Regions from separate parts of the Bradyrhizobium sp. USDA 372 genome, predicted to be linked through region 1. Evidence: riboswitches for the same ligand, from Rfam matches in the RefSeq annotation. Region 1 holds a riboswitch; the other holds the start of a gene.
The links. A riboswitch is a leader RNA that binds a small molecule or an ion and turns the genes downstream of it on or off. The one in region 1 is predicted to bind S-adenosylmethionine.
Positions count from the first base shown of each region.

Region 2: it holds a riboswitch for S-adenosylmethionine, as region 1 does, so the genes downstream of both, AB7M16_RS16825 (O-succinylhomoserine sulfhydrylase) here and metX (homoserine O-acetyltransferase MetX) in region 1, are expected to answer to the same signal.

Region 1 is NZ_JBRJHR010000001.1:3,227,832-3,231,329, reverse strand. Features, by position in the region: gene hisC (histidinol-phosphate transaminase) at 1-744, opposite strand, end outside; gene AB7M16_RS15350 (chorismate mutase) at 778-1,626, opposite strand; SAM riboswitch at 1,783-1,862, shown strand; gene metX (homoserine O-acetyltransferase MetX) at 1,957-3,159, shown strand; gene metW (methionine biosynthesis protein MetW) at 3,162-3,498, shown strand, end outside.
Region 2 is NZ_JBRJHR010000001.1:3,537,544-3,541,041, forward strand. Features, by position in the region: gene AB7M16_RS16820 (2'-deoxycytidine 5'-triphosphate deaminase) at 18-1,154, opposite strand; SAM riboswitch at 1,235-1,314, shown strand; gene AB7M16_RS16825 (O-succinylhomoserine sulfhydrylase) at 1,391-2,578, shown strand; gene AB7M16_RS16830 (SGNH/GDSL hydrolase family protein) at 2,690-3,498, opposite strand, start outside.

The DNA.
Region 1 (3,498 bases):
ACCGCGGATGCGGTTGACCGCGTCGATGATGTGCTCGGGCCCGAACATCCAGCCGATGCGCAGTGCAGCCAGGCCATGGATCTTGGAGAAGGTGTGCGTCACCACCGTGTTCTCGGTGGTGGCGACGAGCTCGATCCCCATCTCATAGTCGTTGCGCGAGACGTAATCGCAATAGGCGGCATCCAGCACCAGCAGCACGTGCGAGGGCAGGCCGGCGCGCAGCCGCTTGACCTCGTCGAACGGCAGATAGGTGCCGGTCGGGTTGTTGGGGTTGGCGAGCCAGACCAGCTTCGTCTTCGGCGTCACCGCCTTCAGGATGGCGTCGACGTCGGCGGTGAGGTTGGTCTCCTTGGCGATGACGTTCCTGGCGCCGACCGCCATGGTCGCGATCGGGTAGACCAGGAAGCCGTGCGTGGTGGAGATCGCCTCGTCGCCTTGGCTGAGATAGGTGTGCGCGAGCAGATTGAGGATCTCGTCCGAGCCGGCGCCGCAGATGATGCGGTTGGGGTCGAGCCCGAACGAGCGGCCGATCGCCTCGCGCAGCACGCGCGAGGTGCCTTCCGGATAGTCTTCCAGATGGTCCGCCACGCGCTTGAACGCCTCGATCGCCTTGGGCGAGGGCCCGAACGGCGTCTCGTTGGCGGAGAGCTTGAACACCTTGCGGCCCGGCTCCGGCACCGGGCTCTTGCCGGGCGTGTAGGGCGCAATATCGAGAATGCCGGGATTCGGCACGGGGCGGGACATCTTGGACTCCGGATAGGCTGGGCGGCTCGCGATTTACGATTTCGGCCCGGTCGGGGGCACCGTATAGCGCGTTGCGTGGCTGCCGACGAGGGCCACAGAGCGAACCGAGGCCCCCGCCTCGATCAGGGCAGCCCTGATTTTGTCGATGCTGGTCGCGCTGGTGACCGAGACCAGCAGCGCCGCGCCGTCGAAGGCGGTATCGGGCACCGCAACGATCTCGGCGAGCGGCGACAGCGCGCGGGCGACCTCGGCGTTCCATCCGGAGACGCGCACGCTGAAGGTCTCGACCTCTGTCACCAGGGCGCTGTCGGCGACGCGCGAGATCGCGAACACCGGCAGCGAGGCCGGATGGTCGGCACGCTCGACGAAGGGCATCCGTGCGATGATCTTGGGCGCGCCGTCGGCTTCGAGCTCTAGCCACCACGGCGTGCGGCTCGAGGTCGCCGAGACCAGCGCCAGGTCGCCCTTGGATTTCGCCACCGCCTCGACCGCGGCCTGCGCGCTGAAATGCGCGACGTAAGGCACGGTGAAGCCGAAATGGAAGCGCACGGAATCGCGCATCGCCGGTTCGCTCACCGAGATGTCGGCATGCACGGAGAACGGCGCCTGCACATAGGTGAAGGTCGAGATGATGACGCGCCAGATGCTCTCGACCGTGTCGAGCGGCAGGATGCCGCGATGACGCTGCACGATCTCGCGCATCATGGAAGCCTCGCGCGCGGGGCGGAACGCCGAGCCGACCTCCTGGGTCTGCTTCACCTGGATCAGCCGGTCGATGATGTCGCCGCGCTGCATGAGGAGGCGATGCATGCCCTCGTCGATCGCGTCGATCTCCTTGCGCAGTTCCTGCAGCGATGGTGGCGCGGGCGGGCGTTGGGACATGTCTGGTCGTCGATCGTTCCGATGGGGGATGTCCTGATTAGGCAGTCGTGGCGGCGAAAGCAAAGAGAAATGACGTGCTTTGCGGACGACGCGACTGAGGCGAATTGGGCCGATCCGGGCCGCGACTTGACGAAAACCGCCCAAGACGGTAGCTTTTGCCCGTTCCGTGGTCATTTGAGCCGGCCGGCTTGCAGCCACGTTAAAAAACTCGCTAAACAGGCCGGGGACGCTTCCGATCCCGGCCGAACCTATCGTTCAGGCCGGGTTTTTCATGGCCTGATGTCAGCGGCGCGCTCGAGCAGCCAGTCGCAAACGAGGTCGATGTCCGAGATGGGTAGCGTCAAGTCGATACCAAGTCCTGCGATCAGCGCCGACGAGCGGTCGCATGAGGTGGACCATCCAAGCTCGCTGATAGCGCATTTCGACACCGAGCAGCCGCTGCGGCTCGATTGCGGCGTCGATCTCACCCCGTTCCAGATCGCCTACCAGACCTATGGCGAGCTTAACGCCGATCGCTCCAATGCCGTGCTGATCTGCCATGCGCTGACCGGCGACCAGCATGTCGCCAACGTGCATCCCGTCACGGGCAAGCCGGGCTGGTGGGAGACGCTGGTCGGCCCCGGCCGCCCCATCGATCCCAAGCACTACTTCATCATCTGCTCCAACGTGATCGGCGGCTGCATGGGCTCGACCGGGCCGGCGTCGATCAATCCCGCCACAGACAAGGTCTGGGGCCTGGATTTCCCCGTCATCACCATCCCCGACATGGTGCGCGCGCAGGCGATGCTGATCGATCGACTCGGCATCGACACGCTGTTTGCGGTCGTCGGCGGCTCGATGGGCGGCATGCAGGTGCTGCAATGGACCGCGGCCTATCCGGAGCGCGTGTTCTCCGCGCTGGCGATCGCCTGCGCGACGCGGCACTCGGCGCAGAACATCGCCTTCCACGAGCTCGGCCGCCAGGCCGTGATGGCCGACCCCGACTGGCACGGTGGCAGCTATGCCGATCGTGGCATCCACCCGCATCGCGGGCTCGCGGTGGCGCGGATGGCGGCGCACATCACCTATCTCTCGGACGCGGCGCTGCATCGCAAGTTCGGCCGGCGCATGCAGGACCGCGAGCTGCCGACCTTCTCGTTCGACGCCGACTTCCAGGTGGAATCCTATCTGCGTTACCAGGGTTCGTCCTTTGTCGAGCGCTTCGACGCCAATTCCTATCTCTATCTGACGCGGGCGATGGACTATTTCGACATCGCCGCCGACCATGGCGGCGTGCTGGCCAAGGCCTTCGCCGACATCAAGACCCGCTTCTGCGTGGTCTCCTTCACCAGCGACTGGCTGTTCCCGACCTCGGAATCGCGCGCGCTGGTGCACGCGCTGAACGCCTCAAGCGCGCGGGTGTCGTTCGCCGAGATCGAGACCGATCGCGGCCATGACGCCTTCCTGCTCGACGTGCCCGAATTTTTCGACATCTCCCGCGCCTTCCTGCAATCGGCAGGCAAGGCCCGCGGGCTCAGCCTCGAGGACCGCTAGCGATGTCCGTTCAGGAAGTGCTGCCGTTGAACGGCGCTGCGACTGCGTCGTCCGGCCAGTTTCGCGCCGATCATCGGCTGGTCGCCGAGATGGTCAAGCCGGGCTCGAAGGTGCTCGACGTCGGCTGCGGCGACGGCGATCTGCTTCAGCTGCTGGAGACCCGCGGCATCGACGGCCGCGGCATCGAACTGTCCCGCGAAGGCGTCAACCGCTGCGTCGCCAAGGGGCTCGCGGTAGTGCAGGGTGATGCCGATACCGATCTCGTCAATTATCCCGACGATGCCTTCGACTACGTGATCCTGTCGCAGACGCTGCAGGCGACGCGGCAGCCGAAGGTCG
Region 2 (3,498 bases), 310 kb from region 1:
GACAGTAGAGTGTGCAGCTACACCCGAAAATGCTTCGATAGTTTGAGGCCTTGCGCCTGGTAGTTGGAACCGATGCGCTGGCCGTACATGGCGTCGGGGCGGGCCAGCATCTTCTCGTAGACGAGGCGGCCGACGATCTGGCCGTGCTCGAGGATAAACGGCACCTCGCGCGAGCGCACTTCGAGCACCGCGCGGGCGCCCTGCCCGCCAGCGCCGGCATAGCCGAAGCCGGGATCGAAGAAGCCGGCATAGTGCACGCGGAATTCGCCGACCAGGGGATCGAACGGCACCATCTCCGCGGCGTAGTCGGGCGGCACCTGCACCGCTTCCTTGGAGGCGAGGATGTAGAACTCGCCGGGGTCGAGGATCAGGCTGCCGTCGGGGCGCGCCGAGATCGGCTCCCAGAAATCCTCCACCGCGTAGCCGGCGCGGCGGTCGACGTCGACGACGCCGGTGTGGCGCTTGGCGCGGTAGCCGACGAAGCCGCTCGCCTTCTCGCCCGACAGATCGACCGAGACGGCAACGCCGCCGGACAGGTCCGCATCGTCGATGTCGACGAGGCGCTCGCTAGCATGCAGCGCATCGAGCTCGTCGGGATTGAGGATGGCATCGCCGGTGCGAAAGCGCACCTGGCTGAGGCGCGAGCCCTCGCGCACCAAGACCGGAAACGTCTTCGGACTGATCTCGGCATAGAGCGGGCCGTGATAACCGGCGCCGATCATGTCGAAGCGGCGGGTGCCGTCGGCGATCACGCGGGTGAAGACGTCGAGCCGGCCGGTCGAGCTCTTCGGATTGGCGGCAGCGACGATCTCCGGCGGCAGCGCGAGGCTTTCGAGCAGCGGCACGATGTAGACGCAATTGGTCTCGAGCACCGCGCCGTCGGCGAGGCTGAACTCGTGCAGCTTCAACTCGTCGATGCGCTCGGCCACCGTGGCGCCGGGCCCGGGGAGGAAGCTGGCACGGACGCGATAGGCGATGTCGCCAAGACGCAGATCGAGGCTCGCCGGCTGGATCTGGCTCTCGACGAAGTCGTAGGCGGGCAGGATGAGACCTTCTTCCGCCATCGCCGCGATCATGCGGTCGGGCAGGATACCATTGGCGTCGGCGGCGACCGTGAACGTCAACCGGGGGTCCTCATCAAGGGTCAAACGCATCCGGACATGCCGGAAATACAAGTCTTTTACGGCTATCCGATGGACGCCTTGACGGAAAGGGCATTGCGGAATATGAGCATCACTTATCCCGTGGTGATTTGAGCCGGCCGGCTTGCAGCCACGTTAAATAAGTCGCTAAACAGGCCGGGGACCTCTGTGATCCCGGCCCGTGGAGATATCCAGGCCGGTTTTTTTGTGACCGTTTTCGCCTCGACGGTCATGTCGGAGAGGGTCCTATGTCGAAGTCGTCTGCCACTTACCGCCCCGAAACCCGCCTGGTCCATTCCGGCACCCTTCGCTCGCAATATGGCGAGACGTCGGAGGCGCTGTTCCTGACGCAAGGCTATGTCTACGCCAGCGCGGAGGAGTGCGAGGCGCGGTTCAAGGGCGAGGATCCCGGCTTCATCTATTCGCGCTATTCCAACCCGACCATTGCGATGTTCGAGCGCCGCATGATCGAGCTCGAAGGCGCCGAGGCCGCGCGCTCGGCGGCAACCGGCATGGCGGCGGTGACGACCGCGATCCTGGCACCGCTCAAGGCCGGCGATCACGTCGTCGCCTCCCGCGCGCTGTTCGGCTCGTGCCTCTACGTCGTCCAGGACCTGCTGCCGCGCTATGGCATCGAGACCACGCTGGTCGACGGTGCCAATCTCGATGAATGGCAGCGCGCGGTGAAGCGCAACACCAAGACGTTCTTCCTGGAGAGCCCGACCAACCCGACGCTCGATGTGCTCGACATTCCCTCGATCGCCGAGATCGCGCACAAGGGCGGCGCGCGGCTCGTCGTCGACAACGTGTTTGCGACGCCGATCTGGCAGAGCCCGCTCGCGCTCGGCGCCGACGTCGTCGTCTACTCCGCGACCAAGCACATCGACGGCCAGGGCCGCTGTCTCGGCGGCATCATCCTGTCCTCGGAAGCCTTCATCGCCGAGCACATCCACAATTTCATGCGCCAGACCGGCCCGTCGATCTCGCCGTTCAATGCCTGGGTCCTGCTCAAGGGCCTGGAGACGCTCGGCGTGCGCGTGCGCGCGCAGACCGACACGGCCGCGCGCATCGCCGAGGTGCTGGCGAGCCATCCCAAGATCTCGCGGCTGGTCTATCCCGGCCGCGCCGATCATCCGCAGGCGGCGCTGGTGAAGAAGCAGATGCGCGGCGGCTCGACGCTGGTCGGCTTCGAGGTGAAGGGCGGCAAGGCGGCGGCGTTCCGCGTGCTCAACGAATTGAAGCTTGCCAAGATCTCGAACAATCTCGGCGACGCCAAGAGCCTCGTCACGCATCCGGCGACCACGACGCATCAGCGCCTGAAGCCGGAAGACCGCGCCGCGCTCGGCATCAGCGAGGGTTTCATTCGCTTCTCGGCGGGGCTCGAGCACGCCGATGACCTGATCGAGGATCTCACCGCGGCGCTGGAGAAGGCGTGAGGAAAGCTTCGTAGGGTGGGCAAAGCGAAGCGTGCCCACCATTCTCGACTACAATGACGAGATGGTGGGCACGGCGCTGCGCGCCTTTGCCCACCCTACGGCGATAACCTCTCACATCGGCCGATATGTTCTCACATCCGCCGGCACGTTCACCCCGAGCTTGATCTGGCCGACGGAGCGGATGATGTCGTCGCCGAGCAGCTGGGCGAAGCAGGCATAGCCCCAATCGTTCATGTGCAGGCCATCGGCGATGACGAAGCTCTCGACCGGGATCGACTGGTTCTCGTGCCAGTCGCGCATCACCTCGAAGCGCGGGAAGATGCCGACCTTGCGCAGCTCGGCGACGTTGCCGAGCAGCTTGATCATCTTGCCGGCGCTCTCCTTGCGCTGGTTGACGGCCGGCGAATATTGCGGGTCGACCAGCACGATGTCGGTGCCGCCGGCGGCCTGAATGCGGCTGATGCCGTCCTCGACCAGCTTGGCCGTATCGGCGGGATCGAGGTTGCGCAGCACGGCGTTGGTGCCGACCTGCCAGATCACGAGATCCGGATGCACGTCGATCACCTGCGTCTGCAGGCGCTTCATCATCTCGGGCGCATCCTCGCCGCCGACGCCGGCATTGACGACCGTGATGTCGGCGCTCGGATAGTGACGCCGCAGCTGCGCGGCGAGGCGATTGGGGTAGTTGAACTCCGGCGAGCTCGCGCCGAAGCCCGCGGTCGACGACGAACCGAACGCGACGATGACGACGGGCTGTCCGGCGACGAGCTTGCTCGCGACATGCGGCAGCGAGCCCATCGCCTTGGAGCCGCCCTTCGGCGGCAGGCAAGGCACGCGGCTGAAGATGTCGGCGGCGGACTTCGCGACCTCCTTCACCTTGTCGATGGCGCGCGAGGTGACGCCGCGCGGCTCGGACGACC